2 regions of the Plantactinospora sp. WMMC1484 genome follow, and region 1 is predicted to be linked to the other one. Evidence: riboswitches for the same ligand, from Rfam matches in the RefSeq annotation. Region 1 holds a riboswitch; the other holds the start of a gene.

The links. A riboswitch is a leader RNA that binds a small molecule or an ion and turns the genes downstream of it on or off. The one in region 1 is predicted to bind cobalamin.
Region 2: it holds a riboswitch for cobalamin, as region 1 does, so the genes downstream of both, ACN28C_RS32485 (ribonucleoside-diphosphate reductase subunit alpha) here and ACN28C_RS33595 (FecCD family ABC transporter permease) in region 1, are expected to answer to the same signal.

Annotation. Positions count from the first base shown of each region.
Region 1 covers NZ_CP186055.1:7,846,355-7,862,143, reverse strand. Annotated here, with positions in the region: gene pruA (L-glutamate gamma-semialdehyde dehydrogenase) at 1-846, shown strand, start outside; gene ACN28C_RS33665 (protein kinase domain-containing protein) at 1,124-2,272, shown strand; gene ACN28C_RS33660 (helix-turn-helix transcriptional regulator) at 2,492-3,004, shown strand; gene prfB (peptide chain release factor 2) at 3,220-4,341, shown strand; gene ftsE (cell division ATP-binding protein FtsE) at 4,506-5,186, shown strand; gene ftsX (permease-like cell division protein FtsX) at 5,289-6,164, shown strand; gene smpB (SsrA-binding protein SmpB) at 6,306-6,782, shown strand; RNA gene ssrA (transfer-messenger RNA) at 6,990-7,365, shown strand; gene ACN28C_RS33630 (hypothetical protein) at 7,533-7,658, shown strand; gene ACN28C_RS33625 (S-methyl-5'-thioadenosine phosphorylase) at 7,689-8,492, opposite strand; gene ACN28C_RS33620 (YqgE/AlgH family protein) at 8,833-9,387, shown strand; tRNA gene ACN28C_RS33615 (tRNA-Ala) at 9,483-9,555, shown strand; gene ACN28C_RS33610 (hypothetical protein) at 10,155-10,496, opposite strand; gene ACN28C_RS33605 (ABC transporter substrate-binding protein) at 10,587-11,663, opposite strand; gene ACN28C_RS33600 (ABC transporter ATP-binding protein) at 11,660-12,493, opposite strand; gene ACN28C_RS33595 (FecCD family ABC transporter permease) at 12,490-13,524, opposite strand; cobalamin riboswitch at 13,569-13,753, opposite strand; gene ACN28C_RS33590 (class I SAM-dependent methyltransferase) at 13,991-14,752, opposite strand; gene ACN28C_RS33585 (FecCD family ABC transporter permease) at 15,090-15,789, shown strand, end outside.
Region 2 covers NZ_CP186055.1:7,554,380-7,570,168, forward strand. Annotated here, with positions in the region: gene ACN28C_RS32450 (ABC transporter substrate-binding protein) at 1-610, opposite strand, end outside; gene ACN28C_RS32455 (serine hydrolase domain-containing protein) at 667-2,070, opposite strand; gene ACN28C_RS32460 (hypothetical protein) at 2,199-2,756, opposite strand; gene ACN28C_RS32465 (TetR/AcrR family transcriptional regulator) at 2,888-3,499, shown strand; gene ACN28C_RS32470 (glycine hydroxymethyltransferase) at 3,577-4,998, opposite strand; gene metE (5-methyltetrahydropteroyltriglutamate--homocysteine S-methyltransferase) at 5,051-7,288, opposite strand; gene ACN28C_RS32480 (ribonucleotide-diphosphate reductase subunit beta) at 7,351-8,415, opposite strand; gene ACN28C_RS32485 (ribonucleoside-diphosphate reductase subunit alpha) at 8,412-10,802, opposite strand; cobalamin riboswitch at 10,933-11,140, opposite strand; gene ACN28C_RS32490 (hypothetical protein) at 11,451-12,779, shown strand; gene ACN28C_RS32495 (FtsK/SpoIIIE domain-containing protein) at 12,779-15,789, shown strand, end outside.

The sequences.
Region 1 (15,789 bases):
CACTTCACCGGCTCGACCAAGGTCTTCCAGAAGCTCTGGCAGGGCGTCGGCGAGAACATCGCGAACTATCGCGGCTATCCCCGGCTGGTCGGCGAGACCGGCGGCAAGGACTTCGTGGTCGCGCATCCGAGCGCCGACGCCGACGCGCTGCACACCGCGCTGATCCGGGGAGCGTACGAGTACCAGGGACAGAAGTGTTCGGCCGCGTCCCGGGCGTACGTGCCCCGGTCGCTCTGGGAGGGCGGCCTGCGGGACCGGCTGGCCGGCACCGCCGACGGGCTGGCGTACGGCGACGTCACCGACTTCGGCAACTTCGGCGGCGCGGTCATCGACGCCAGGGCGTTCGCCCGGCACACCGCCGCGCTCGACATGATCTCCGGCGACCCGGCGTGCCGGATCGTGGCGGGCGGCACCGCGGACGACTCGGTCGGCTGGTTCGTCCGGCCGACCCTCTTCGAGTGCGACGACCCGGGGCACAAGTCCTTCACCACCGAGTACTTCGGGCCGATCCTCGGCGTGCACGTCTACGAGGACGCGCGGTTCGAGGAGACCGTGCGGCAGGCCGAGTCGGTCGCGCCGTACGCCCTGACCGGCTCGATCTTCGCCACCGACCGCCGCGTGATCGATTGGACGACCGAGACCCTGCGGTACGCGGCCGGCAACTTCTACGTCAACGACAAGCCGACCGGTGCGGTGGTCGGGCAGCAGCCGTTCGGCGGTGCCCGGGCCAGCGGCACCAACGACAAGGCCGGCTCCTGGCACAACCTGGCGCGCTGGATGTCGCCGCGCACCATCAAGGAGACCTTCGTCCCGCCCACCGACCACCGTTACCCGCACATGGACTGACCGTCCACTTCCCGGCGCCCACCCACATCTGACCGTCCGTTAGCCGCGCCCGGATGTGCTCGTCCGGCGCCTCCGCCCGGTGGCCGGGGCACGGCGCCGCGGGTCCCGGGTTCGTGCCAGCCGGTTCCGCCCGGCGTCCCCGGTTCGTGCCAGCCCGGCCTCGGCCGGCTCACCGTCCAGTCCGACGACCCTAGCGTCACCTGCAGACAGCGCAAGGTGACCGTCCGTCAGTCGCTGACGGTGGGGCGGGCGGCGACCGGGCCAGGGGAGGGACGGCATGATCAACTGTGTGCTGGGCGGCCGCTACCGCCTGCTGCGGGAAATCGCGTACGGCGCGACCGGGACGGTCTGGCGGGCGCTCGACCTGCGTGGCGGTGGGTCGGTGGCGGTCAAGATGCTGCGTCCACAGGCCGCCGCCCGGTCGGACCTGGTGGCCGCGTTCGCCGTCGAAACGGAGATCGTCGCCCGTCTCGACCACCCCTGCCTGGTGCGCCCCCGCGACGTGCTCGGGCACGGGCGGGAGCGGGCGCTGGTGATGGAACTGGTCGAGGGGGAGGATCTCCGCCGTCGGCTGCACCGGACCGGCCCGGTGCCGCCGGGGATCGCGGCCGAGGTGGCGTCCCAACTCGCCGCCGGGCTGGCCTATCTGCACCGGCGGGAGATCGTGCACGGCGACGTGAAGCCGGGCAACCTGATCGTGCCGGCGGACGGCGGGCCGGTCCGGCTGGTCGACTTCGGTGCTGCCCGACGGGTGGGTACCGGACCCGCCTGGCCGGACACCCAGGCGACTCCGGAGTATGTCGCGCCGGAGGTGGTCGCCGGCGCATCGCCCGGCCCGGCCAGCGACGTGTACGCGCTCGGCATCGTACTGTTCGAACTGGTCTGTGGGCGCAGCCCGTACCGGGGTGGATCGCCGGCCGAGGTGCTCGACCGGCACCGCAGCTGCCGGCCGGTGCCGCCGCCCGGGATGCCGCCGGTGGTCTGGAAGTTCCTCGAGGACTGCCTGGCGGCGGATCCGGCGGGCCGGCCCGGTGCGGAGGTGGCCGCCGCCCGGCTGCGTGGCATGGAACCGGCCCTGGACGGACTGACCGCCCTCCCTCGGCCCGGCGCGGACCAGATCACCTGGTGGCCGCGGGCGGCCGCTGCGGTGACCGGGACGGCCCCGGTGGATCATGCGGCGACGGAGCCGCCCGCCGGGCCGCCGCGAACCGCCCCGAGGGCGACGTCGCCGCCGCCGTACCGGTGGATAGCCGTGCGACCGCCACCGCCGTCGTACCAGCAACTCCACCACGCGCAGGCCCTGCGCCGACCGGCGCCGTCGCGGGCCAGCCCCTGGCCGCCGGGCCGGCGCCCGTCCGCCGCCATCCCGGGAGCGGGTCCGGGCCGACCATCGGGCAGCTACGGCAAAAAGCCACATAACTGCTGAAAGTCGACTAACCTCCGCAATTGGCAATGCCGCTCGGCGGAGCGAGGTGTCCCGCCCGGGGCGGTCGGCTCCGCCGTGCCTGCGCGTGCCTCCGTCGTGCCCAATCCATCGATCGTCCTCATCCGACTGTCGCGGTAAAACAGTGCACAATGGAGACGCTCACCAGCGGATAGTGCCAAATCCTGGACGCGGCGCCGGCAAAGTGGCAGCGTGGAGGCTATGGCGGATGTTGCTATCAATCCCACTGCCGCAGCCCTGCTCGGGCTGCTCCATGAAGGACCCATGACAGGCGGCCAGTTGATGGCTGCCGCCGAGCGCCGCCTGGCGCCGTACTGGTCAATGACCCGCAGCCAGGTCTACCGGGAGTTGCCGGCCCTGGCCGAGCAGGGACTGGTCCGGCTTGGCAAGCCCGGCCCCCGGTCCAGCCAGCCTTACGCGATCACGGCGGCCGGGAAGCGCACCTTCTCCCGCTGGCTCACCGAGACCCCGGGGCGGGACACGGTGCGTAACCCGACGGCCCTCCGGGTGGCCTTCGGGCCGCAGCACTCGGCCAACCAGTTGCGCAACCTCGTGAGCAGTGCCAACGAGTACCACGCCGAGGCGCTGGCGGCAGCCCGGGAGCAGGCCCGGGATGCCAAGAAGGCCGGCGACTCGTACGGTGCCGCCGCCCTGGAGTTCGCGGTCGCGTACCACAGGGCGGCTCTCTCCTGGCTGAAGAGCGCGCCCGTCTGACCCGGCGGGACAGCGGACCCGACCCACCCGACCCGATCGACCCGATTGGCCCGGCCCGATCCGGTGCCGCGCGGCTGGCCGGGCGCGGCTGACCCGGTCCGAGCGACGCCCGGCGGACGCGCTGACCCGGCGCGGGTCACGCCCGACAGACGCGCCGGGACGCACCGTCCCCGGCGCCGACCCGGTGCCGCGGACGACCAGTACTCTTGACTGTCGTGACCGCTGCCGAATACGCCGACCAACTCAAGGATCTTGACGCTACGCTCCGCAACATCGAGGCCGTCCTCGATGTTGATCGACTGCGTCAGACCAAGGCTGAGCTGGAGGAGGCGGCCTCCGCGCCAGACCTGTGGGACGACCAGGCCCGCGCGCAGGAGGTGACCTCCAAGCTCTCCTACGTCAACGGAGAGATCGCCAAGCTGGAGAGCCTGCGCGGTCGGCTCGACGACGCCCGGGTGCTGCTGGAACTCGCCGAGGCGGAGAGCGACGCGGGCGTGCTCGGCGAGGTCGAGGCGGAGATCGGCGGGCTCGGCAAGGCCATCCAGGAGATGGAGGTGCGCACCCTGCTCTCCGGGGAGTACGACTCCCGGGAGGCGCTGGTGGCGATCCGGGCCGGTGCCGGCGGGGTGGACGCGGCCGACTTCGCGGAGATGCTGCTCCGGATGTACCTGCGCTGGGCCGAGCGGCACGGCTACCCGACCGAGGTCTACGAGACGTCGTACGCCGAGGAGGCGGGCCTGAAGTCGGCCACCTTCGCCGTCAAGGTCCCGTACGCCTACGGCACGCTCAGTGTCGAGGCCGGTACGCACCGGTTGGTCCGGATCAGCCCCTTCGACAACCAGGGGCGCCGGCAGACCAGCTTCGCCGGGGTCGAGGTGCTGCCGGTGACCGAGCAGACCGACCACATCGACATCCCGGAGAACGAGCTCCGGGTCGACGTCTACCGATCGTCGGGGCCGGGTGGACAGAGCGTGAACACCACCGACTCGGCGGTGCGGATCACGCACGTCCCGACCGGGATCGTGGTCACCTGCCAGAACGAGAAGTCCCAACTCCAGAACAAGGCCTCCGCGCTGCGGGTGCTCCAGGCCCGGCTGCTGGAGCGCAAGCGGCAGGAGGAGCAGGCCAAACTGGAGGGGCTGAAGGCCGACGCCGCCGGCTCGTGGGGCGACCAGATGCGCTCGTACGTCCTGCACCCGTATCAGATGGTGAAGGATCTGCGTACCGAGCAGGAGACCGGCAACCCTTCCTCGGTGTTCGACGGTGATTTGGACGGATTTATCGAGGCCGGCATCCGCTGGCGCAAGCAACGGCAGCTTGCCGGCGAGGCGGCGTGAACACGGCTCGCGTCCACGGCGCTGCGGTGCGTCGACGGCGATGATCGTTTTCATGTGCGGGGCGTGAGGGATGCGGGACGCAACGCAGCGTCGAGGGAAAAGCCGGGCGGACAGGCCGGGCACCGGACTTGGCGTTTCCGTTACGACGCGTAGACTCACCACCCGTGATTCAGCTTGAGCAAGTGACGAAGACGTACCCGAAGGCGTCCCGGCCATCGCTCGACAGCGTCTCGGTCGGGATCGAGAAGGGTGAGTTCGTCTTCTTCATCGGTCCCTCCGGTTCCGGCAAGTCGACGATCATCAAGCTGCTGCTGCACGAGGTGACGCCCAACAAGGGCCGCGTCATGGTCAACAACAAGGACGTGACCTCGATGCGCTCCTGGAAGATCCCGCACTTCCGGCGGTCGATCGGCTGCGTCTTCCAGGACTTCCGGCTGCTGCCCAACCGCACCGCGTACGAGAACGTGGCGTTCGCCCTCGAGGTGATCGGCAAGACCAAGGCGGTCGCCCGCCGGGTCGTGCCCGAGGTGCTGGAGCTGGTCGGGCTCGGCGGCAAGGAGCACCGCTACCCGCACGAGCTCTCCGGCGGTGAGCAGCAGCGCGTCGCGGTCGCCCGGGCCTTCGTCAACCGGCCGTTGATCCTGCTGGCCGACGAGCCCACCGGAAACCTCGACCCGGACACGTCGATCGAGATCATGCGCCTGCTGGACCGGATCAACCGCACCGGCACCACGGTCGTGATGGTCACCCACGACTCCAACATCGTCAACCAGATGCGCCGTCGCGTCATCGAGATCGAAAGTGGTCGCATCGTGCGTGACCAGGCCCGGGGCGTCTACGGCTGACCCGTCCCGCCGGCCGAGGCGGACAGCCCCCGGTCCGACCGGCCCCGGCCCTGAACCGACGAACACGAACGACCCCTGCGGAGATCCGGAAGGAACCCCCCGATGCGCTTGAAATACGTCCTGTCCGAGGTGTTGGTCGGGCTGTGGCGCAACGTGACCATGACCATCGCGATGATCATCACGATGGCGGTCTCACTGACCATGCTCGGCGCGAGCGGCCTGATGTATCTCCAGGTCGACGCCATGAAAGACGCGTACTACAAGGACATCGAGGTGTCGATCTTCCTCGTCGCGGGCGTGACCGAGGAGCAGCGCACCCAGTTGCAGACCGAGCTGGAGGGCGACCCACTCGTCCGGGAGGTCAAGTACGAGTCCAAGCAGGAGGCGTACGAGCGGTTCAAGAAGCTCTTCGCCGACTCGCCAGACCTCGTCAACGCGGTTCAGGCGGACAAGCTCCCCGAGTCGTTCCGGATCAACCTCGTCAACCCGGAGCAGTACCAGCAGATCCTCGACACCTACAAGGATCGCGAGGGGATCGACGACATCATCGACCAGCGCCGCCTGCTGGAGCAGATCTTCAACATCCTCGGCGCCATCCAGAACATGGCACTGGTGTCGGCCTCGGTGATGGCGATCGCCGCGCTGCTGCTGGTCGCGAACACGATTCAGGTCGCCGCCTACAGCAAGCGCCGCGAGGTTGCGGTGATGAAGCTGGTCGGCGCCTCAAACTGGTTCATCCAGGCGCCGTTCGTGCTGGAGGCGGTGGTGGCCGGGCTGCTCGGCGCGATCATCGGGTTCGGTGCGCTGATCCTCGGCAAGATCTTCCTGCTCGACGGGTCGCTGCGGGACCTCACCGACCTGCTCACCCCGATCGAGTGGAGCACGGTACTGCTGATGTTCCCGTTCATGGCCGGGGTCGGCGGTCTGGTCAGTGCGATCACCGCCTGGGTGACGCTCCGGTTCTACCTGAGGGTCTAGCTCTCCCCTCCCCGTCTCCCCGATCCACCGCAGGGCCCCTGGCAGGCGCGAAAGCGCGAGCCGGGGGCCCTGTGCCGCGAGGTAGCATTGCGCGGTTGTCCACGGCACGTGTGGCAGTACGAGGAAAGGGGTGTGGCGTCGATGCCACGGGAGAAGGGGCGGAAGGTCGTCGCCTCCAACCGCAAGGCGCGGCACGACTACGCCATCCTCGACACCTACGAGGCCGGCATGGCGCTGACCGGCACCGAGGTCAAGTCCCTGCGCGCCGGCCGGGCCTCCCTGGTCGATGCCTTCGCCCAGGAGCGGGACGGCGAGATCTACCTGCACGGCATGCACATCCCCGAGTACGCCCAGGGGACCTGGACCAACCACGAGCCCCGGCGCACCCGCAAGCTGCTGCTGAACCGCCAGGAGATCAGCCGGCTGATCGGCAAGCTGAAGGAGAGCGGGCTGACCCTGGTGCCGCTCTCGGTCTACTTCTCGGACGGCTGGGCCAAGGTCGAGATCGGCCTGGCCAAGGGCAAGAAGTCGTACGACAAACGGCAGGACCTGGCCAAGCGGGACGCGGACCGGGAGATCGCCCGGGTCGCCGGCCGGCGCGGCAAGGGGATGTCGTGACCGGTGTGACGAGAGTTGCGGCGGTGACGAGCGGATCCGGGCTACCACCCGGTCAGCGCGGTGCCGGCAGAGTCGTCGTCCACAGCCGGTGTGGCGGGAGGTATCCGGAATGAACTCGGCGGGCTGAGGCGTTAGGCTTGGGGTGGCCACCGAGAGGCGGTGGCCGAAGACTTCCACGGTCCGGGCTCCGGGCCAGGGAGCATCCCAGGGGGTGACTGGTTTCGACTTCGTACGTTGCGGCAGGGGAAGCGAGCCGAGGAAGCCGACGTCGTCTCGAGAATCGTTCGTCGGAAACCAATAAGCGCCAAGCAGAATCGCGCTGACTTCGCTCTCGCCGCCTGAGGCGGGTAGCAAGTCTGTCGGCCTGGGAGTGCCTTCGACCCAGCTAGCCGGCATCAGCTAGGAGGCTGGCCAACCGGACCCGGTCGCGGGGTCCGTGCGGCGAGATTAATCAGCGACTGGGCCCGTCACACCGACTCGCTCGCGTGATCGGAGGGGCCGAGTAGAGGCACAGCGAGCTGCGCTCGGAGAAGCCCTGGCAAGGCGGCGAAGGACCCGGGTTCGATTCCCGGCACCTCCACGACACCGACGGCTGCGCCCCGGTCCACTCGGACCGGGGCGCAGCCGCTTTCCGGCCTGCCGTCGACCCGCCCCGCGGCAGCGGGAAGCTGGCGTGCCGCACGTCGCGGGCGAGCCTGCCGGGGTCGCCGGGTTGTCGACCGCCGGCTGTCAGCGGCCGTCCTGGCGCACGTGATCCGTGTCCTGGAAGAGACGATCTCGGCCACCGACCTGCTCAGGGAACTGTTCCGGCACCGGCAGCGCGGCGCGGATCTGGTCTACGAGGCGTACCAACCGGACATCGGCGGCGAGACCTGACCGCGCGGCCCCCGGCCGACCGCCGCGCGTTCAGGGCAGGTCGATCGGCAGCTTGATGCCGTCGAGGCTGTGCGGGCACGGGCAGTCCCGGTCGGCGGAGAGCCGGCCGACCGCGTCGAGCAGCACCTCGCGCAGTCGCGCGGTGTTCTCGCCGAAGACCCGGAAGACCTCCTCCTGGGTCACCGCGTGCCCACCCTCCACACCGGCGTCGAGGTCGGTGACGAGCGCGACCGCGGTGTAGCAGAGCGCCAGCTCGCGGGCGAGCACCGCCTCCGGATGGCCGGTCATGTTGATGATCGAGCCGCCGATCGCGGAGAACCACCGCGACTCGGCCCGGGTGGAGAACCTCGGCCCCTCCACGACGACCATCGTGCCCCCGTCGTGTGCCTCGATCCCGTGCGCGGCAGTGGAGGAGAGCACCGCGCCCCGGCCACGCGGACAGTACGGGTCGGCGAAGGAGACGTGCACCGCGCCCCTGTCGTAGTAGGTCTGCGCCCGACCACTGGTCCGGTCGATGAGCTGGTCCGGAACCACGAACGTCCCGGGTCCGAGTTCCGGGCGCAGCCCGCCGACCGCACAGGGGGCGAGGATCTGGCGTACGCCGAGCGACCGCAACGCCCACAGATTCGCCCGGTACGGGATCAGGTGCGGCGGAAACCGGTGGTCCCGACCGTGTCGGGGCAGGAAGGCGACCGCACGCCCGGCCACCTGCGCGATCGTCACCGGGTCGGACGGTGGTCCGTACGGGGTGTCGATCCGATGCTCGGAGGCATCTTCCAGCAGTGCGTAGAGCCCGGATCCACCGATGACCGCGAGTTCCGCCTGCACTGCCATGCCCCTGCCTCTCCAGTTTCTGTCCCGGCCGTCTCGCCAGAGCTTCGCCGGGTCGCCGAAACGTCGGCCGGCTTGCCGGTTTGTCGGCAAAGCGCTCTGTGGACTAGCCCTACAGACCTTAACCAGCGCCAGTGCCGCAAGCTATGGTGCGTGGCATGGCGTTTACTACGCGCAGGATCACCATCGATCCTGTCGATCCGGTCAGGCCGATGACGTGCCGGGCCGTGACGACCGACGACGAGACACGGCAGCGCCCCGGGGAGCGGTCTCTGGTCCTCGGGCCGGCCGAGTAGTGGGTGCTGGCGTGTTCGGCGAAGGGCAGGCGATCGGGGGACGATCGATGGAGTCGATGACCGGGCAGTTGCTGGTCGCGACCCCTGCGCTCAAGGACCCGAACTTCGACCGGACCGTGGTGCTGCTCGTGGCCCATGAGGCGGGCGGTGCGCTCGGAGTGGTGCTCAACCGGGCCACCGAGGTGCCGGTCTCCGAGGTGCTCGGCGCCTGGGGCGGCCTGGCCAGGGACCCGGCCGTACTCTTCGAGGGCGGCCCGGTGCAGCCCGAGTCGGCGATCTGCCTCGCCCGGATGCGTACCCCGACCCAGCGGGTGAAGGGCATCCACCAGGTCACCGGCGCGGTCGGCACAGTCGATCTCTCGGTCGACCCGGACCGGCTCCGCGACGCCGTCACCGGGATCCGGGTCTTCGCCGGCTACTCGGGCTGGTCCCCCGGCCAGGTCGAGGAGGAGGTCGCCCGGGGGTCCTGGTTCGTCCTGGACGCGCTCCCCGGCGACGCGTTCATGGAGCGCCCGGACGACCTCTGGCCGATGGTGCTGCGCCGGCAGGGCGGGATCATGGCGGCGGTCGCGCACTTCCCGCCGGACGTACTGCTCAACTGACCCTGCGCGGCACGGGCGGCCCCTCGGATGACCGGGGTCGAGAGGGTGTGTACTATTGCGCGGGTGCCCGGGAGACCGGGCAGGCGGTAGAGCAAGGGGCCGTGGCGCAGCTGGTAGCGCACCACACTGGCAGTGTGGGGGTCAGGGGTTCGAGTCCCCTCGGCTCCACCTTGTGTTTGTGCAGGTCAATCGGCATCAGTCATCGACTGGTGCCGATTTTTTGTGATCTTGTGGTCACGTCCGTGGTCACACAGCGCCCCACACTACGCTGCGGCGACCGGTGTTGAAACGTCCGAAAAAGTTGCCTCTGACCAGGGACTATTGCTGCTCCTCGGGATGTCCGGGATGTCTGGGCGGGAATGTGGGGCGCAGAACCGTGTAGTACGGCGGTGCCGGCCCGTGTCGCTACGTACGGATCGGTCGCCGGTTCACCTGTTCGACCTGTCGGCGCGAGGGAAGTCCTCCGGCGGATGATCGGGCCCAGCAGCCGCCGACAGCGCCGTCTGCGTTTGATCTCCTGCGCCCGGTGCTCTCGCCCCGGGTGAGGAACGCGATCTCGGAGGAGACGTTGCGGCTCGTCTTGGTAGCCATCACGCAACCGCCTCGACGTCGAGGCGAACATCCGGTCATGATCGGCCAGCCGGCGGCGCTCCACCTCGGCCGTGACCGTCGGCACCGACGGCCGCTGTACCGGGTGACCGCAGCGGCGGCGCCAGCGAAAGTCCGGCAGGGGTCGGCGGCGTCGCCGCCGATCACGCCGGTCCAGCTCAGGGAGCCGACGCACGCGGAGCGGCGATGACCGACAACTCGAGGACAGCCGGCAGGTCGGCCTTTCCGGGCCCACCTGCCCGGATCCACTCGATCAGGTCGGTGAGCACCGCGTCGTCGAGGACCAGGCCGAACCACACCGGGCGGGCGCCGGCCCGCCGGGCGGCCGGCGCCGGGTTGACCACGAAGACGTTGGACTGGGCGCAGACGTCCAGGCAGTCGCTGGTGCGTATCTGATGGTCCCGGCCCAGGGCCGCTCGGACCCGGTCGAGCTGGGCATCATGGTCGACCTGCGGATGCTTGGCCCGGCTGCCGCAGCAGCAGTCCCGGCACACGGTCACGGTGCAGCCCACGTCACCGCTCAAGACGGACCACCACGGTAGCCGGTGCGGATTCGCGCATTCTCCGCGCCGCGATCAAGCTGCGGGCGGTCACTTGAGCCAGTCGTTGCCGGGCAGCTTGCTGAGCTGCCGGATGTCGAGCGTCGGCGAGACCGATGACTTCGGGGCCACGCCAAAATGCTCCACCGCTTCGCGTACCCACTCGGCCGCGTCGATGTTGAGAGGGCCGGAGACCCACATGGCGTACGGCAGGTTGACGAACCGTCCATCCTTGACCGCCTTGAGGTTGCGGGATGCCGGGTTGGCCTTCAGGGTGTCGATCTTCTGCTGGTAAGACTGTCCCGGGTAGTCGACGAAGAAGATGACGTCCGGGTTCGATGCGGCGAGCCGTTCCCAGCCCACCTCGGTCCAGGTGTCCTTCACATCGGCGGTGGCGTTGGTGACCCCCGCGGCGTCGAAGATGGCCTGCGGGCCGCCGTACGATCCGGAGGTGAAGACGGCGTCGGTCCCGGAGTCGAAGAGGAACGCCGTCGGCTTCTCGCCACTCGTGGGGGCCGCCGCCAGTGTTGCCCGCCGCTTTTCGATGTCGGCGACGACGGCGTCCGCGGTCTCGCGGTGGTTGGTCAGCGTACCGACGTTGCGCAGGTCGGTGGTGAGCGCCGTCCACGCGTCCATCGTGCCGCGAGCGCCGTTGTCCTGCTTGCATGTCTCGCTGAGCAGGTAGGTCTTGATGCCGTGGGTCGTCAGGTCTTCGGGCATCAGGTTGCGGGACTCGCTGAACCCGTACCCGTAGCCGGCGAACATCATCTCCGGCTTGACCGCCAGGACGTTCTCCAAGGTGGGGTACTCGTCCCCGACCTGTTTCAGCTGATCGATCCGGGCCTCGGGATAGGCGAGCTCTAGTACGTCCCGGTCCTGGTCCATGCCGGTGACGGCGATCAGTTGGTCGCGTGCGCCGACGGACAGCACGATCGAGATGATGCCGCCGTCGTACGCGTACAGCCGGGTGACGGGCCTGTCGACACTCACGTCCTGCCCACAGTTCTGGACGGTGATGGCGCCGGGGGTCGCGCTCGATCCGGCATCGCCGGAGGCGCACGCGGTGAGGGTGGACAGGCCGAGCACAAGAGCGGTGAGACGGGTACGGCCGGGCGGAAAGACGGTCATGCCGGTGCGGGGTCCTCTCGGGGGTGGATGAGCAGGTGGTGCTGCGGGCGGTTGGGATGGGGCACCTGAACGGAGCCGACGCCGAAGTGCGTCTCGACGTGGTGGGCGCCGAGCACCTCGGCGGGCGGGCCGACGGCGACGATGCCCGCCGGCTCCGACGTCCGGTCGGCGCCCTCGCGCCAGCCGACAAGGGCGAGTCGGTCGAAGAAGCGCAGGGCGAGATCGAGGTCGTGCACGGTGGCCACCAGGGTCCGGGCGCGTGTGGCGAAGACCTCCAGGAGGTCGAGCTGCCAGGCGACGTCGAGGTGGTTGGTCGGCTCGTCGAGCAGCATCACCGGGCACTGCTGGGCCAGGCCGCGGGCCAGGGTGGCCCGGCGCCGCTCGCCGCCGGACAGCTGGTCGGCGACGGTGTCGATCCGGTCGGCCAGTCCGACGGCGTCGAGGGCGCCGCGCACGAGGTCGTGTTCGGCCCGGCCACCGCGGGCCCAGGGACGGGTCTGCGGCACGCGGCCGAGGGCGACCATCTCACCGACCCGTAGCTCGGAGGTCGTCACGTCTTCCTGGGGCACATAGGCAAGCCGCCGGGCGCGCTCCCGGTTCGGGAGCCGCCGCAGATCGACCAGCCCGCCCGCGCCGTCGGCGATCAGCGCGGTTCCGGAGCTGGGGTGCAGCACTCCGGCCAGCACCCGCAGCAGCGTCGTCTTCCCGGCGCCGTTCACCCCGACGATGCCGAGCCGTGTGCCGTCGGCGACGTCGAGGTCGACGCCACGCAGCACGGTGCGGCCGCCCAGCCGGGCGGAGACGTCGTGCAGGCGCAGGGCGGGGGTCATCGGTCACCACCGAACCGGTACGCGCCTCGGCCCATGAGCAGCAGGAACAGGGGCGCCCCGAGCACGCCGGTCACCACGCCCAGGGGTATCTCCTGCGGACGCACCGCCACCCGGGCCAGCACGTCGACCCAGACGAGGAACACCGCACCCGCCACCGCCGCGACCGGCAGGACGACCCGGTGCCGGGCGCCCACGACCAGCCGGGCCGCGTGCGGAACGAGGAGCCCGACGAATCCCACTCCTCCGCTGACCGCCACCAGCACACCGACGACCACGGACAGGGTCACGAACAGCGCCGTACGCAGCGCGGTCACGTTGATCCCGAGAGCCGCGGCCGTCTCCGGCCCGGCTGCCAGCGCGTCCAGCCAGCGATGCACGGCCAGCAAGCCGGCCGCGAGGACGACGACGGACGCGGCGGGTATCCAGAGCTTCTCCCAGGTGGCGCCGCCGACGCTACCCAGCATCCAGAACATCACCGAGTTGGCCGCGCGCTCGTCGTCGCTGAGAAAGACCAGCAGCGAGGCGATCGCCGACAACCCGGAGGACAGGACGACGCCGGAGAGCACGAGCCGGATCGGGGTCAGGCCGCCCTGCGCGGTGGCGATCAGCCAGATCAGCAGCGCGGATCCCATCGCGCCCAGCAGTGCTCCGATCGAGACTGCGTAGAGACCGAGCCCCGCGAGCGCGCCGGTGGTGAGGGCCGCGGTGGCGCCCACCGACGCGCCCGAGCTGATGCCCAGCAGGTAGGGGTCGGCCAGTGAGTTACGTACCAGGGTCTGCATGCCGGCACCGGCGATCGCCAGGCCCGCGCCCACGACCAGCGCCAGCAGCGCGCGGGGCAGGCGCAGTTCCCAGATGATGACGTCCCAGCGGCCGGCCGGCTCGCCAGCGAAACGATCCGTGACCGCCGCGACGACCTCGGCGAGCGGGACGCGCTCGGAACCGAAGGCCAGCGAGGCGATCACGCTGAGCACCGACACGACGGCCAGCACGAAAAGCAGCGGCCAGAACGGCAGCCGGCGCCGGGACATGATGAGGCCTCTCGGGTCTGGAGACCCCGATCGCGAGAGTCCACCGACGAGCATGTGAGCCGACAGGTCTTCGGACTCGGGGTCAACCGGCGGCACAGCCTTCCCAGAGAAGCGCTCCCCAGTGGCGAGATCGTGCCGCCGTCGCCCTCACCGCTGCGCGCCAGTCCCGGAATCTCACCGGAGTTCCCTGGCATCCCTGAAGGATGCGGTCGACTCGACCGGGACACTACACGCAGCACCAGACGGATTCAGCCGCCGAGGATCCCATCCTCGGTGACGTCGACCACTTGGTCTGCATTGAGGGCCACGACGTGGGCGAGCTTCCCGGCGATCGCCGGGAACTCGGCGGCTGCGGGTGACGAGGCTCTGGCGCAAGGTGCTGACGCACGGGCAGCCTGCGGCACCGCTGCATGCATCCCCGCGACCGGCCGCCAGCCGCGAGGTGCGGCCAGGACGATCGCCGAAGTCAGCGGATGCCGGCGACGGCGGCGTCCGCGCCGCCGCGCCAGATGAGTCCGGCTTCGGTGTACCCGGCGTCACGGAGGGCACGCAGATGCCAGGAAGCCGGAGGGGTCCACTCGGCGGCGTGCCCGTCGGGGTAGATCCGCTCGCGGCGTTCGACCAGCGGCGCCAGGGTGGGATCGGCGGCGACGTGGTTCCACCAGGCTCGCCAGGACAGCACCGCGCCGGCGGTGTAGCGGGCCTGGCGACGGGCCTCGGCGTCGGCGGACAACTGTTTCGTCAGCGTTGGCAGCCCGTCGTCGGGCATGTGGTCGGCGTTGACGAACATTCCTCCCGGGCGCAGCAGCTCGCGGATTTCGCCGTACAGGACGGTCAGCCGGTTCGGGCTCAGCCAGTGCAGGGCGGTGGCGGTGAGTACCGCGTCGAAGTGGTCGCGTGGCATCGCGGCCGCCCAGTCCGGCTTGTTGAGATCAGACGTGACGATGGCCGCGCGGCCATCCAGCGACGGACCCGCGATGGCGAGCAGGACGGGGTCTTGGTCGATGAGGGTGACCTCGGCATCGGGGAACCGGGCCAGGGCGCGCAGGGTGATGGTGCCGGTGCCGCCAGCGAGGTCGAGTAGCCGTGGCGGGCGTCGACCGGTGACGGCGGCCACGGCATCGAGCATCGCGGCGATGCGCTGTTCCCGGTCCGGCAGGTACGCCTCCTGTTGCCGGTCCCAGCTCTCCTGCCAGGCCGAGGGTGCGGCGACTACGTAAGGATCCATGCCGCAGACGGTAGTTACGTCGCTGGCGGCCGTCTAGACGGCATCAACGTGTTGAGGCTGGCGACGGCGCGTCCGCCGTCGGCGGACGCGCCGTCGCATCGAAGGCCGATATTTCTCGGGGTCAACTCGCGCCGTGCGTAGTACGAGCGCCTCAACCGCCACGCGCACCCCGGTCCGTCGTCAGCGCGGGGAGTGTGTAGCTCTTCCTTCTGACGGGCGTCGTCCCGGCGTGGTGGGAGTGAACACCGACTCGGTCGTCTTCCACCGCCTCTGATCTTGATGTTAGCTTCTGCAATATTGTGGCAAGAACCATATGAAGGCATCTGGGGGTGCGGCGATGGCCACCGCCCTGTTGAAGGGTGAGCAGGACCTGCTCGGGGTCGTGGCTCAGCGACGCCGGACCGGGCTCTGGCTGATTGCGCTGGTGGTCGGGCTGGTCCTGACCGGGGTGGTCGCGGTCGGGTCCGGCGCGATCGGGATCGCCCGGGTGACCGTGGCCCGGATCATCGGCCATCAGCTCGTGGGCGTGCCCGGCGAGGTGTCCTGGACCCTGCCGCAGGAGGCGATCGTCTGGCAGGTACGGCTGCCCCGGGTGCTGCTCGGCATGCTCGTGGGCGCCGGGCTGGCGGTGTGCGGAGTGGCGTTGCAGGCCATGGTGCGCAACGTGCTGGCCGACCCGTACCTGTTGGGTATCAACTCCGGGGCCTCCAGCGGTGCCGCCGCGGCGATCCTGTTCGGGGCCGGTGCCGGCTTCGGGGAGTACGCGTTGCCATCGAGCGCCTTCGTCGGCGCGCTGGCGGCGTCGTTGCTGGTCTTCCTGATCGCTCGCAGCGGTGGTCGGATTACCTCGATTCGGCTGCTGCTCTCCGGGGTCGCGGTCGGCTACGCCCTGTACGCCACCACCAGCTTCCTGATCTTCGCGTCCGGGTCGGCCGAGGGCGCCCGGTCGGTGATGTTCTGGCTTCTCGGGTCGCTCGGGCTGGCGCGGTGGGACGCCCTGCTTCTGGTGGCCGCGGTCGTGCTGGGTGGCACGATCC
Region 2 (15,789 bases), 290 kb from region 1:
TCAGGGTGTACGGCCCGGTGCCCGAGGTGCCCCTCGCCAGGGTCGTGCGGTCGGCCATTCCGCCGGGGCAGACCATCGGCAGGCTCGCCAGCCCGTTCAGCACGAACGGCGCCGGGGCGGCCAGCTTCAGGGTCACGGTGCCGGCGGCATCGTCGCCGGTGGCGGTGGCTCCGGCCGGCAGGAAGGTGCCGAGGAACGGGCTCTTGTTCTCCGGGTCACCGACGTAGCCGAGGTTGTCGCTGACCACCCTCGCCGTCATGGGGGTGCCGTCGGCGCAGGTGATGCCCTTGCGCAGGGTGAGTGTCACGTCGGTGCCCTGCGCGCTCCATTTCTCCGCGAGCTGCGGCCTGATGTCGCCGCTCTTCGAGTCGACGCTGACCAGCGTGTCGTACCCGAGCTGGGTGACGGTGAACAGTGCCGTGGCGGCCGAGGACTGCGGGTCGAGGTTCCCCGGGTCGGCGGTGAGCGCCATCGTGAAGGTGCCGCCGTCCACCACCTGCCCCTGCGACTGCTGACCCGTGCCGCCGCCTCCGTCGCCGCAGCCGGCCAGCGCCAGCGACGCGCAGATCCCTGCGGTACCGACGATTCTCGTACCAGTTATGAGTTTCATTGACGAAACCTCTTCCAGCCTGCCGGCTCGACGGGGATGAGCGTGGTGGGCCCGGCTCAGGCGGGCGGGGCCGTGGCGTCCGCCCGGCGGACGGCCCGGCCGACGTGCAGGAACCGGGCGCGGCCCGCGCCGTCGTCGCCGACGAACGCGTGCGGTGCGTGGATGCCGTGCTCCGGCTCCAGCGGAATGAGGCTGTCGCCGCGGTACTGCACGAGCTCCCGGCGGGACGCCTGCCCCACGAGCTCGGCGATGTCGCCCTTGGGCGTCTGCTCGATCCAGATCCGGCCGTCCTCGTCCTGGCTGACCGTCAGGTCGGCCACCTGCGACGTGTACGTCCCGACGAACCGCCGCGCGTCCACCGGCTGCGGGTTGTCGGGCGGCCGCGGCAGGTCGGGCAGCGCGACCCTGCCGAGCTCGTTCAGCACGAGGTGGAAGACGTCGCGGTAGAGCGACATCGCATCGCCGCCGTTGGTCATCAGCGTCACGGCGAGCCCGTCCTCGACGGCCAGGCGCAGGAAGGCGGCCTGCCCGATGGTGTTGCCGTCGTGCCCGACCAGCGTGCCGGCCGGGGTGTCGAAGCGTTCGAAGCCCAGCCCCCAGGAGGTGCCCATCAGCCCCAGATCGGGCAGGCTCACCTCGCGCTGCCGCATCCGGGCCGGGGTGCCCGGCGCCAGCACAGGCGTGCCGTCGACGGACCGACCGTCCTCGAGGTGCATCCGGGCGAAGCCGAGCAGGTCGCGGGGGCGCATCGCCAGCATGGCACCGGCCGGCGCGTTGGACCGGGCGAGCGCCCAGACCGGCGCCGGGCGCGGGCCGGCGCCGGGCTCCGTCTCCAGGTGGCCGACCGCGACCCGGTGCAGGATCGCCTCGTACGGCCCGGTCGCCGCGTGGGTCAGGCCGAGCGGCTCGATCAGGTGGCGACGCAGGCAGTCGTCGTACGGGATTCCGCGCAGCACCTCGACGAGCCGGCCGAGCACGCAGTATCCGGCGTTGTTGTAGGAGAACTGCTCGCCGGGCGTGAAGAGCTGCGGCACGTCGTGCAGGGTGGCGACGTATTTGGCCAGGCAGTCGTCGCCGACACCGGTGTCGGTGAAGATGTCGCCCTCGAAGCCCGCCGTGTGGTTCAGCAGCTGGCGGGTCGTGATGTCCTCGCCGGCCGCCTCGTCGCCGATCCGGAACTCCGGCAGGTACGTCCGGACCGGCGCGTCGAGGTCGACCTTGCCCTCGTCGGCCAGTTGCAGCACGAGGGTGCTCGTCCAGAGCTTGGTGATGGAGCCGATCTGGAATAGCGAGTCTGGCGTCGCCTCGACCCCGGTGGCGGTGCTCAGCAGACCTGTGGCACCGTCGACGATCTGACCGTCGTGCAGGATCCCCCAGGCCGCGCCCGCTATCCGGTATTGGCGGAGCAGTTCCGGAACACGAGCCTCCAGGATGCCCTGGACCTCTGTGATCGTCGTCATATCGCGATCGTAGAAGCGGAGGCCAGCTCAGGTGTTTGTCGGTCCTGACGAAAAATTCATGGAGCGTTGGTCGGAGCGAACAACCAGGGCAACCGGATCGCCGCTCGGCGCCCTGCGTCGCGCGACCGTCAGTTCTTCTTCGCCGTCCGGCCGAGTCGCAGGGCCGAGATGAGGAAGAAGATGGCGCCGGGGATGGCGTAACCGATCGCGTTGGTCAGCGCCGGGTTGTCCGCGGAGGCAGTTGCGATGAACGACCCGCCGGCGAGCACGGAGATGCCACCGCTGATGATCATGGGCCACTGGCCACCCATCCTGCGTCGGGTGACGCCGACGATCAGCTGGATCAGCCCGGCCACGACCGCCCAGGCACCCCAGACGCGCAGGACCGCCGGGATGCCGGACGCGGCGGCGACGGCCACGCCGACGGCGGCGAGCAGGCTTACCGCGACGTTGGCGTACAGCAGGGTAGGCGACCCGGTGGTGCGCGACGCGCGGGCGTCGACGATGGCGGCGGCCACGTCGAAGAGCGGATAGATCACGAGCAGCGTGACGGCGAGCGGGCCGAGGTGCGTCGCGGTGGTGAACGCGAGGAGGGCCCAGGCGATGGCAAAACCGAAGCGGACGAAGTACAGCCGCCGCAGGGTGGCCGCCGTCGTCGAGACACCGGGGGTGGCAGTGGTGGTCATCGCGATCCTTTCGATGGTTACCGGAGCGCGATCCAGCGCCACGGCAAACAGTAGAACGAACGTTCTGTCTCTATGATGCCGACTCCACCTCGACCCGTCAAGACCGAACGTTCTGTCGCTAGCATGGGTTCATGGCCCCGAGCGACATTGAGACCCGGCCGTCCGAGAGCCGACCCTCCGAGGCACGACGACGGCTGCTCACCACCGCGACCGGGATCTTCTATGCGGAGGGGATCCACTCGGTCGGCGTCGACCGCATCATCGCCGAGGCCAAGGTGACCCGGGCCACGTTCTACCGCCACTTCCCCGGCAAGGAAGATCTCGTCCTCGCCTATCTACAGGCGGCCGACCAGGCCATCCGCGACCAGGTGGACGGGGCCATCGCCGCCGGCCTACCGGCGACGGACACCGTCCGGGCCGTCGCGGCGGGGATCGCCCGGAGCATCCGGTCCCCCGGCTTCCGCGGATGCGCCTTCCTGAACGCCGTGGCCGAGTATCCCGATTCCGACCACCCCGTACACGGAGCCGTCCTCGCCCATCGACAGTGGTTCCTCGACACGATCAGCGCCTTGATGGCGCGCATCGAGAAGACCGGGGCCGAGGCCGCCGCGCAACACTTCGTCATGCTTCGCGACGGCGCCATGGCGGCCGGTTGCCTCTTCGACCCCGTACTGATCTGCGAGACCTTCCTGCGCGGCGTCGACGGGCTCGTCGAGACTCACGCCGCACGGCAGCCATCCTGACCAGCCTGCTCCAGGGCTCGGCCGACGCCGTAGCAGCCGTCATCCGGCTGGTTGCCCATCTCCCGGTCGACAGGCGATCAGCCGAGGTCGACGCCGGGATAGAGCGGGAACGGCGCCAACAGCTCCGTGGCCTGCTTGCTCACCCGGTCCGCCAGGGCCGGGTCGAGCCGGTACTTCGCCTTGGAACCCTCCGCCGGGCCGGTGTTGCCCAGCACGGTGTGGATCAGGTCGGCGATCTGGTCCATCTCGACGACGCCGAGGCCGCGACTGGTCAGGGCCGGAGTACCGACCCGGATGCCGGAGGTGTACCAGGCGCCGTTCGGGTCCTGCGGGATGGCGTTGCGGTTGGTGACCACGCCGCTGTCCAGCAGTGCCTGCTCGGCCTGTCGGCCGGTGAGTCCGAACGGGTGCACGTCGATCAGCACCAGGTGGTTGTCGGTGCCGCCGCTGACCAGCCGGACGCCGCGCCGCAGCAGCCCGTCGGCGAGGGCCTGGCTGTTGGCGACGATCTGCTGGGCGTACGTGGCGAACTCCGGCCGGCGGGCCTCGGCAAAGGCGATCGCCTTGGCCGCCATGACGTGGCTGAGCGGGCCGCCGAGCACCATCGGGCAGCCGCGGTCGACCTGGTCGGCCAGCTCCGGCTGGGCCAGGACCGCGCCGCCGCGCGGGCCGCGCAGGCTCTTGTGCGTGGTGGTGGTGACGATGTGGGCGTGTGCGACCGGGTCGAAGTCACCGGTGAAGACCCTGCCGGCGACCAGGCCGGCGAAGTGGGCCATGTCAACCATGAAGGTCGCGCCGACCTCGTCGGCGATCTCCCGCATCGCCGCGAAGTTCACCTTCCGGGGGTACGCCGAGTAGCCGCCCACGATCACCAGCGGCCTGAACTCGCGGGCGGCCTCCCGCAGCGCCGTGTAGTCGATCTGGCCGGTGGTTGGGTCGACGCCGTAGCTGCGCTGGTCGAACATCTTGCCGGAGATGTTGGGCCGGAACCCGTGGGTGAGGTGCCCGCCGGCGTCGAGCGACATGCCGAGCATCCGCTGGTTGCCGAACGCCGCCCGCAGCTCGGCCCACTCGGCCTCGGAGAGGTCGTTGACCTGCCGCTTGTCGAACTTCCTCAGGTGCGGCACCTCGACCCGGTCGGCGAGGACCGCCCAGTAGGCGACCAGGTTGGCGTCGATGCCGGAGTGTGGCTGGACGTAGGCGTACGGTGCACCGAAGAGCGCCCTGGCGTGCTCGACGGCGACCGCCTCGACGGTGTCGACGTTCTGGCAGCCGGCGTAGAAGCGCCGGCCGACGGTGCCCTCGGCGTACTTGTCGGAGAGCCAGTTGCCCATCGCCAGCAGCACGGCCGGCGAGGCGTAGTTCTCGCTGGCGATCAGTTTCAGCGACTCGCGCTGGTCGGCCAGCTCCTTGACGATCGCGTCGGCGATGCGCGGCTCGACGGCGCGGACCGCCTCGATCGCGGAACGGAAGGCGGTCGATTCGACGTTCAATGTCACTCCCGGATCGGGCCGGGCGGGCGCTGCGGGAAGCCCGCCCGGCATGGGTTCGTCAGTTTGCGCGGATCTCGGCGGCGGCGGCGACCAGGTGCCGCAGCGACGCCTCGACCTCACGGTAGCCGCGGGTCTTCAGGCCGCAGTCGGGGTTGACCCAGAGCCGCTGGGCCGGGACGGCGGCGACCGCCCGCCGCAGCGCCTCGACCACCTCGTCGTGCGACGGTACCCGCGGCGAGTGGATGTCCCACACCCCGGGGCCGACGCCCCGGCGGTAGCCGATCGCGGCGAGGTCGTCGAGAACCTCCATCTTCGACCGGGACGCCTCGATGCTGGTCACGTCGGCGTCGAGGGCGTCGATCGCGGTGATCACCTCGCCGAACTCGCTGTAGCAGAGGTGGGTGTGGATCTGGGTGTCGTCGGCGACGCCGCCGGTGGCCAGCCGGAACGCGCCGACCGCCCAGTCCAGGTACGCCTGCTGGTCGGCCCGGCGCAGCGGCAGGGTCTCGCGCAGGGCCGGCTCGTCGACCTGGATGACCCGGATCCCGGCGGCCTCGAGGTCGCGGCACTCGTCGCGCAGCGCGAGCGCGACCTGGTCGGCGGTGTCCGCCAGCGGCTGGTCGGTGCGGACGAACGACCAGGCCAGGATGGTGACCGGACCGGTGAGCATCCCCTTGACCGGCTTGCTGGTCAGCGACTGCGCATAGCTGGACCAGTCGACCGTCATCGGCGCCCTGCGGGCCACGTCGCCGTAGATGATCGGCGGACGGACGCAGCGGGAGCCGTAGGACTGCACCCAACCGTGCCCGGTGGCGGCGAACCCGTCGAGCTGTTCGCCGAAGTACTGCACCATGTCGTTGCGTTCCGGTTCGCCGTGCACGAGCACGTCCAGGCCAAGCCGTTCCTGGAGCCGGATGACGTGTTCGACCTCGGTGCGCATCCGCTGGACGTAGCCGGCGTCGTCGAGCCGGCCGGCCCGGTGCTCGGCGCGGGCCCTGCGCAGCTCGGTGGTCTGCGGAAACGACCCGATCGTGGTGGTCGGCAGTTCCGGCAGCCCCAGCCGCCGCTGCTGGGCGGCGGCCCGGTCCGGGTAGTCGCCGCGCTGCCGGTCCGCCGGGTCGAGCGCGCCGAGCCGGGTCCGGACGTCGTCGTGCCGCCAGGCCGCCGGGACGGGCGGCAGCGGCTCGGGCAGGTGGGCGGTCCCGTCGCGCAGCGCCCGCCCGAGCAGGACGACCTCGTCCACCTTCTGCCGGGCGAACGCGAGCCGGGCGTACAGGTCCGGGTCGAGCCGGGTCTCGACGGAGAGGTCGACCGGGACGTGCAGCAGCGAGCAGGAGGTGGCGACCGCGACGTGGTCGGCGAGCGCGCTGACCGTCGCCCCGGTCGCGACGGCGGCACGCAGGTCGGTACGCCAGATGTTGTGGCCGTCGACCAGGCCGGCGACGATGGTCCTGCCGCGTAGCGGGCCGGCGGCGGCGAGCCGTTCGAGGTTGCCCGGCCCGGCGACCAGGTCCAGGCCGACCGCCTCGACCGGGGTGTCCAGCAGAGCCGGCAGGGCGTCGCCGAGCTCCCCGAAATAGGTGGCCACGAAGATCCGCGGCCGCCGTTCGAGCGCGCCGAGCCGGGTGTAGGCGCCGCGCAGCGCGTCGATCTCGGCCGGGCTGCGGTCGGCGACGTAGCCGGGCTCGTCGAGCTGCACCCACGCCACGCCCGCCTCGGCCAGCGCGGTGAGGATCCCGGCGTACGCCTCGACCAGGTCGTCGAGCCGGGCGAACGGGTCGGCGCCCTTGGCCAGCAGCAGGAACGTCGCCGGCCCGACCAGCACCGGCCGGGTGGTGACCCCCAGGTCACGGGCCTCGGCGAACTCGCGCAGCGCCTTCGCCGGGTTGGCGGTGAAGACGGTGTCCGGACCGATCTCCGGCACCAGGTAGTGGTAGTTGGTGGCGAACCACTTGGTCAGCTCCAGCGCCGGCTCGGCGTCGACGCCGCGCGCCATCGCGAAGTAGGTGTCCAGCTCGGAGAGGCCGAGCCGGGCGAACCGGGCGGGGATCGCGCCGACCGCGACGGCGGTGTCGAGCACGTGGTCGTAGTAGGAGAAGGTGTTCGACGGGATGGCGTCGAGACGGGCGTTGGCCAGGGTCCGCCAGACCTCGGCCCGTAGCCCGGCGGCGGTCCTCTCCAGCGCCTCCGCGTCGAGGCTGCCGGCCCAGTACGCCTCGACGGCCTTCTTCAGCTCGCGGTTGGCGCCGATGCGCGGGTAGCCGAGCACGGTGCTCTGGCCGAATGCGGTACTCATCACACAGGGTCCTTCCCTCGGGTCCGGCGGTCGGATCGGCACCAGGCCGCCCGGCGTACGAATCAGAAATCGTCGTCGAAGCTGACCGAGCCGGTCACCCCGACCTGATAGGCCGACACCCGCCGCTCGAAGAAGTTCGACAGTTCCTGCACGTCCTGTAGCTCCATGAACGCGAACGGGTTACGGCTGCCGTACACCGGCTCGATGCCGAGCATGGCCAGCCGCCGGTCGGCGACGTACTGGAGGTATTCGCGCATGTCGGCCAGCGACATGCCGGAGACCCCCTGTTCGAGCAGGTCGGCGGCGAACTGGACCTCGCATTCCACCGCCTCGGCCAGCATGTCCCTGACCTGCTGCTCCATCTCGGCGTCGAAGAGGTCCGGCTCTTCGGCGCGTACGGCGTCGACCACGTCGAAGGCGAACGCCATGTGCATGGACTCGTCCCGGAACACCCAGTTGGTGCCCGAGGCGAGGCCGTGCAGCACCCCCCGGGAGCGCAGGAAGTACACGTACGCGAAGGCGCCGTAGAAGAAGAGTCCCTCGATGCAGGCGGCGAAGCAGATCAGGTTGAGCAGGAACGCCCGCCGGTCGTCGCGGGTCTTCAGCTCCCGCAGTTCGAAGACCGAGTCGATCCACCTGAAGCAGAACTCTGCCTTCCGGGCGATCGACGGGATGTTCTCCACCGCCGCGAACGCCTCGAACCGTTCCTTCTCGTCCGGAACGTAGGTGTCCAGCAGGTTCAGGTAGAACTGGACGTGCACCGCCTCCTCGAAGAGCTGCCGGGAGAGATAGAGGCGGCCCTCCGGGGAGTTGACGTGCTGATAGAGGTTGAGCACCAGGTTGTTGGCGACGATCGTGTCGCCGGTGGCGAAGAACGCCACCAGCCGGGACACCAGGTGCTGCTCCGCCGGGGAGAGCCGGGCCAGGTCGGCGAGGTCGGAGTGCAGGTCGACCTCCTCGACGGTCCAGGTGTTCTTGATCGCGTCCTTGAACCGGTCGAAGAACTGCGGATAGCGCATCGGCCGCAGGGTCAGGTCCATGCCCGGGTCGAGCAGCAGGTGCCGCCCACCGATGCCGGTGACGGTGCCGCTGCTGGGGCTGGTGCTGGTTTCGGAAGTGGTGGTCACTGGCAGGCCTCGCAGCTTTCGGGGTTTTCCAGGGAGCAGGCCAGCGCCTCGTCGTCGCTCACCGCGACGATCGGCTGCGTCACGGGGGCGACCGCGACGGTGGCCTGCTGGATCCGGGTCGCGGGACGCGACCGCAGGTAGTAGGTGGTCTTCAGCCCGGACTTCCAGGCGTACAGGTACATCGAGGAGAGCTTGCCGAGGGTCGGCGCGCTCATGAACAGGTTCAGCGACTGCGACTGGTCGATGTACGGGGCACGGGCGGCGGCCAGGTCGACCAGGGCCCGCTGCGGCAGCTCCCACGCGGTGCGGAACAGCTCCCGTACGTCGGCGGGGAGGTCGGCGATGCCCTGTACGGAGCCCTCGGCCCGCTTGATCTGCTCGCGGATCGCGGCGGTCCACAGCCCTCGTGACTTCAGCTCCCGCACCAGGTAGGTGTTGATCTGGAGGAACTCGCCGGACATGGTCTCGCGCTTGAAGAGGTTGGAGACCTGCGGCTCGATGCACTCGTAGCAGCCGGCGATCGAGGCGATCGTCGCGGTCGGCGCGATCGCCACGAGCAACGAGTTGCGCAGGCCGTGCGCGGCGATCGTCGACCGCAGCGCCGCCCACCGCTGCACCTGGGCGGGTTCGGCGCCCCAGAGGTCCGGGTGCAGTTCGCCACGGGCGGCGCGGGTCTCGGGGTACGCCGGATGCGGGCCGAACCGCTCGGCCAGCCCGGCCGAGGTCTCCAGCGCGGTCAGGAAGATCTCCTCCTGCACCCGGGTCGACAGCTCCCGGGCCGGTGCGGAGTCGAAGGGCAGGCGAAGCGTGAAGAACGCGTCCTGCAACCCCATCAACCCGAGCCCGACCGGCCGCCACCGGGGGTTCGACGCCGCCGCCTGCTCCGCCGGGTAGTAGTTGATGTCGATCACCCGGTCGAGGAACACCACCGCGGTGCGAACCGTGGCCCGCAGCCGCTCCCAGTCCACGCCGTCGGCGGTGACGTGCGCGCCCAGGTTGATCGACCCCAGGTTGCAGACGGCGGTCTCGGCGTCGCTGTTCACCTCCAGGATCTCGGTGCAGAGGTTGGAGAGATGGATCGTGTTGCCCGGGGAGCCGGTCTGGTTGGAGAGCCGGTTCGACGCGTCCTTGAACGTCATCCATCCGTTGCCGGTCTGCGCCAGCGTGCGCATCATCCGCCCGTACAGGTCCCGGGCCTTCACCGTCCGGACGGCCTTCTTCTCCGCCGCCCGGTACGCCTCGTCGAACGCCTCGCCGAAGAGGTCGGGCAGCTCCGGCGCGTCGGACGGGTCGATCAGCGACCAGTCGCCGTCCGCCTCGACCCGGCGCATGAACTCGTCCGGGATCCAGTTCGCCAGGTTGAGATTGTGGGTGCGCCGGGCGTCCTCGCCGGTGTTGTCCCGCAGCTCCAGAAACTCCTCGACGTCCGGGTGCCACGGCTCCAGATAGACGCAGGCCGCTCCCTTGCGCCGGCCGCCCTGGTTCACCGCCGCCACCCCGGCGTCGAGGGTCTTCAGGAACGGCACGATCCCGTTCGACCGCCCGTTGGTGCCCCGGATCAACGCGCCGCGACCACGGACCCGGGACCAGGAGATGCCGATCCCGCCGGAGAACTTCGACAGCTTCGCGACCTGGTGGTAGCGCTCGTAGATCGAGTCGAGCTCGTCCCGGGGCGAGTCGACCAGGAAACACGACGACATCTGGGTGTGCCGGGTGCCCGAGTTGAACAGCGTCGGCGAACTCGGCAGGTACGCCAGGCTGGACATGAGACGGTAGAGGTCGATCGCCTCGCCGGGCGTCTGCGACAGCCCGCAGGCGACCCGCAGCAGCCAGTACTGCGGCGTCTCCACCACCAGCCGCGACTCCGGATGCCGCAACAGATACCTGTCCGCGACCGTACGCAGGCCGAAGTACTCGAACCGACGATCACCGTCCAGGTCGACGGCGTCGTCGAGCTTGCGGGCGTTGCGGGCCACGAACGCGGCCGTCCCGTCCCCGATCAGCCCCAGCCCGTGGGCGTACCGGATGGACTGGCTGAAGCTCGCCACCCCCTGCCCGCGCACCTCCTTGTCCACGTACGCGGCCAGCAGCCGGGCGGCGAGCTTCGAGTACTGCGGCTCCTCGCCGATCAGCTCGGCCGCCGTCTGGATCGACAACTTGTCCAGCTCTGCCGTGGTCGCCCCGTCGTAGAGACCGCTGATCGTCTTTGTCGCCACCCGGAGCGGATCCACCTCGCCCAGGTCGGCGACCCACCGCTCCACCGCCCTGACGATCTTGTTGACGTCCACCGGCTCGGTGTCGCCGTTGCGCTTGCGGACCTGCATCACCTGCCGGCGCTGCTCCGGCACCGCCCGGTCCGGCACAACCTCTTCGCGCGTCGCGGTCATGTCCCCCTCCTCACGCCTGTCCAAGAGGTCGTCGGCGCGCGGGAGGACGCCACCGGGCACCTTCGGCACAGCTGCCGACGGTCCGGCTGATGGCGTCGGCCGTCCCGCGCGGCCTTCGACCGCCGCACACGTCGCGTGCGGCGCGCTGGCAGGTCTTCGGACTCGCGGGCGTCGTACTCGTGCCTACTGGCCGTCGCTTCCCGGACCCGAGGGTCCAGTGCTTCGTTGACGGCGGTCGTTCCCACTCACCGCTGCGGGGCAGTCCCGGATTCGCACCGGGTTCCCTCTTGCCTCGGCTACCGAGCATCGGTAGTCGAACCAGCTGCGAGCAGCACCATATATGGGCGCGACCGAACGAGGAAACACCAGATGCTGTGTCGGGCGTGTCGCGGTGGAAGATCACATCGGCCAGGTGGGCCGAGGTCACGGTGGAGCGGGTGCCGGGGGCGCCCCTCGACACCGGCGGATCGTCACCAAGAGTTCATCGGCTGGATATGGTCACGGGTCCGCCCTCTGGGCGCGCAGCCTGAACTGCGGATCTGACGCTCCCGGTTGGATCTCGGCCACCAGGACGGCCGTCCACCCACAGTTAACATCAGGACACGACCGTGCCGCCCCTGGCGCGCTACGGGTGAGGGAGGAGCACGGTTGAACGCGCCGTCCTTCAGCGGCCTCGGCCGCTTCCTGGACACCAACCGGCAGACGCTGCTGGCCGTACTCACGGTCCTGGAAGTGCTGATCCTGCTGGTGGTCCTGCTGCGGTGGTTCGACCGCCGATACGGCCTGCGGGGCACCGGACGGCGCATCCGGCGCGGCGTCGTCGGCGCGGCGCGGGACCTGGTGGCGCCGATCGTCGGCTTCGTCCGCCTCCGGCGCGGCATGCGGGTGGTCAACGACTGCTTCGCCGGCTCGGGGCCGGTGCCGGCGGCCCGAGCCGGGATCGTGTCGGCGCGATCGGCACTGGCCGACCGGGACGACTTCTGGCCGTACCTGGTGCTGTTGGGCCCGGGAGAACTCGGCGTGCGGCTCGCCGGTGCGGGGCCGGACGTGCCGCTACCGGCGGCGGAATCCTCGTGGCAGGTCACCACGGCGCGCAGCTGGCGGGCCCGCGCGCCGCTGCCACCGGTCCACGGGCCCGCGACCGGCGACCCGCTGCCGATCGCCGTGGGCGTCCGGGCCAACACGCTGGTCCTGCTGGATCTCGCCCGCTGCCCCGGCATCGTGTCGGTGCACGGTGCCCCGACACCGGCGGAGCGACTGGTGTCCGCGCTGGTCGTCCAGCTGTCGGCCCTGACCGACGGGCACGGCGTGCAGCGCCTGGTCATCGCGGCGGAACCCGGCGACGGTCTGGCGGCGGCCGGCACCGACCGGATGCCGATCGCCGAGGCCCTGACGACTCTCGCGCGGCCGCCTCTCGCCCGGCGCTCGGCGGAGCCGGCCGGACGTACCGTCCTGGTCTGCCGGCGGCCCGATCCGCCGGCGGCAGCGCAGCTCGCCACCCTGGTCGCCGACGATCCTGGGCTGCTGGTCCTGGTCGCCGGTTACCTGCCCGGATCACGCTGGCGGCTGCGGGTCGACCTGGCCGGGCGGGTGATCGCACCGGAACTGCGCATCGACGCGGACTCCGCGCCGCTGGCCCGGTGCCTGCGGCCCGCCCGGCGGTCCGCGCGCACGACCGCACCGGCACCGGCCTGGGCCGAGGAGAACTCTCCGGGATCCGTAGCCCCCGGCGCGGCCTCCTCCTTCCCGGCGGAACCAGCGGGACCGGCAGGACCGGCAGGACCGGCAGGACCGGCGATCCCGCCCGACGCCCGTCCGGTCGTCGCGGCGTCGCCCGCCGTGCCGGCCGCGCCACCACCGCCCGGCACACCGGCTCCGCCCGGCACCAACGACGACCTGATCGAGCAGACGCACGAGCAGCGACGGCCGATGGTCCACTCCGGCGTCGAGCCCGCCGGACGTGGCGGAGACCGCTGATGCGCCTGTTGTTGACCGTCGTCTCCGCCGACGCCGACCGGGACGTCGCGCTGGACCTCGGGGTGCGGACGCCGGTCGGTGCGGTCACCGAGCAGGACGGCGCAGCCGGCGAGTGGTATCTGGACGGGGCCCGGCTGGATCCGACCTGGACGGTGAGCCGGGCCGGGCTGGTCGCCGGGGTCCGGCTCGGTGACGGCGGGCCGGCGCCGGCCGGTGGGGTACGTGACCTGCCGGGCGACCTCCGGACCCACTGGCTGGAGGTGCACGGCGTCGGCGGCCCCGGCGCCGGACGGATCTGGCCGGTCGGCCTGGGCTGTCACGACATCGGCTCGGCGCCGGGCTCCGCGATCGACCCGGGCGGCAGCGGGGTGCCCGCGCACGCCGCGCGGCTCAGCGTCGACGACCAGGGTCGCGCCTGGCTGGCCACCGCTGGTCCGGAGGTACGCCTGGCGGCGCCGCAACCCCCGGCCCAGACCGAGCAGGAGGGTCCGCCCGGACACCCGGACCACTCGGAGCGGTCGCGGCCGGCGGGGCCCGCGGCCGGGCAGGGACGGGACGGGACGGAGGACGAGGCGGAGGACGGGACCGACACCTGGGCGCCACGGCACGACGGTGCCCGCCGTTGGCCGCCCGGGGTGGACCTGGCGGTGGGTGAGAGCCTGCTGCGGCTGGTGCCGCGCCCGGCGCCGGACGCCGCGGTGACACCGGCCGTGGACGTACCGGTGCTGGACTTCAACCGGCCGCCCCGGATCGTGCCACCGCTGCTCTTCGCCCGGCGCCGGCTGCCCACCCCGCCGGTCAAACCGACCCGCCGACCGATCCCGCTGCTGATGATCCTCGCCCCGATGGTGCTGGGCCTGGCCTTCGTCTTCCTCTTCCGCTCGTACTTCTTCCTGCTGATCATGGTGCTCAGCCCGGTGCTGGCACTGTCGAACTGGTACACCGACCGGCGCAGCGGCCGCAAGCGGTACCGGAAGGATCTCGCCGAGTACCTCCGTAAACGGGCCCGGATGCTCCGGGAGCTGACGGCGGCGGTCGCCGAGGAACGGCTGGCCCGGTGCGAGGCGTCCCCCGACCCGGCCACCGTCCTGCACACCGCCGTCGGTCCCGGGCGGCGGCTGTGGGAGCGGCGCCGCCGCGACCCCGACCACCTGGTGCTGCGGGTCGGCACGATGGACCAGCCGTCGCTCATCGACGTGGAGGACCCGGCCCGCAGCGACCCGGACCGGCACCTGCGCTGGACCGTGCCGGACGCGCCGGTCACCGTGGACCTGGTCGACCGCCAGGTGGTCGGCCTGGCCGGCGAGGCGGAGACCACGTACGCGACGGCACGCTGGCTCGTCCTCCAGGCCGCCGCCCTGCACAGCCCGCGCGACCTGCAGATCCGCGTGCTGACGGAGCCGAGCGGGGAGGAGCGGTGGAGCTGGGTGCGGTGGCTGCCGCACGCCCGGCCGCCCGAGGACGGTGTCCCGGCCGGGCGGCCCTACACGCTTGTCGGCAACGACCCGGAGACGGTGGCGAACCGGATCGGTGAACTGGTCTCGTTGGTCACCGCCCGGACCAGGGCCCGGGGGTCGCAGCTCGGCCAGGTCATGTTCAGCGAACCCGACGTGCTGCTCGTCGTCGACGGGGCACGCCGGCTGCGCGACGTCTCCGGCATGGTGCAGGTGCTCACCGAAGGGCCGGCGGTGCGGGTCTTCGCGATCTGTATCGACGCCGAGGAGCGGCTGCTGCCGGAGGAGTGCACCGCGGTGCTGCGGGCCGACGCGGACGGGCTGACCGTACGGCAGACCGGCGTGCCCGAGGCCACCGGAGTACGACCGGACCTCGTCACCCCGCGGTGGTGTGACCGGGTGGCCCGGGCCATGGCCCCACTGCGGGACGTCACCCCGGACGAGACCGCCGGACTGCCCGATCGCAGCCGGCTGCTGGACCTGTTGGCGGCCGACCCGCCGGACGGTGCCGAACTGGCCGAGCGCTGGTCCCGGCAACCCGCGTCCACCAGCTTCGTGATCGGCAGCGGCTTCGACGGAACGGTCACCCTCGACCTGGTCCGGGACGGGCCGCACGCGTTGATCGCCGGCACCACCGGCGCCGGCAAGTCCGAGCTGCTGCAGACGATGGTGGTCTCGCTGGCCACGGTGAACCGCCCGGACGAGTTGACCTTCGTGCTCGTCGACTACAAGGGCGGCAGCGCGTTCCACAGTTGCGTACGCCTGCCGCACACCCTCGGCATGGTCACCGACCTGGACAGTGCGCTCGTGGTCCGGGCGCTGGAGTCGCTCGGCGCGGAGCTGCGCCGCCGTGAGGAGATCCTGGCCGAGGTCGCCGCCAAGGACCTCGTCCAGTACCGGGTGATGCGTGGCCGCGACCCCTCGCTGCCGGCGGTGCCCCGGCTGGTGCTGGTCATCGACGAGTTCGCCACCCTCGCCCGGGAGGTGCCGGACTTCATCCCCGGCCTGGTCAGCATCGCCCAGCGGGGTCGGTCGCTCGGCATCCACCTGATCCTGGCCACCCAGCGTCCCGGCGGCGTGGTGACCACCGACATCCGGGCCAACACCAACCTGCGGATCGCGTTGCGGGTCACCGACCCGATGGAAAGCTCCGACGTGATCGACGTACCGGATGCCGCGATGATCCCGGTGGCCACCCCCGGCCGGGCGCTCGCCCGGCTCGCCCACCGCTCCACCGTGCCCTTCCAGACCGGGTACGTCGGCGCGGTGTACCAGGGTGCCGACTCCGAGCCGCCCGAGTCGCGGCCGACCGCCCCGGTGAACGCCACGGAACTGCCCTGGTCCCGGCTGGGCCGGGCGTTGCCGCCGCCTGTGGAGCCGACACACGCCGGCACCGCACCGGACGAGTTGGCCGCCACCGACCTGGACGTGCTGGTGGACGCGATCGACGCCGCCGCCCGCGAAACCGGCTGTGAGCGGCAGCGGAGCCCCTGGCTGCCACCGCTGCCGCCGGTGGTGCTGCTGGACGACCTCACCCCGCCGGAGTCCCGGGCCGG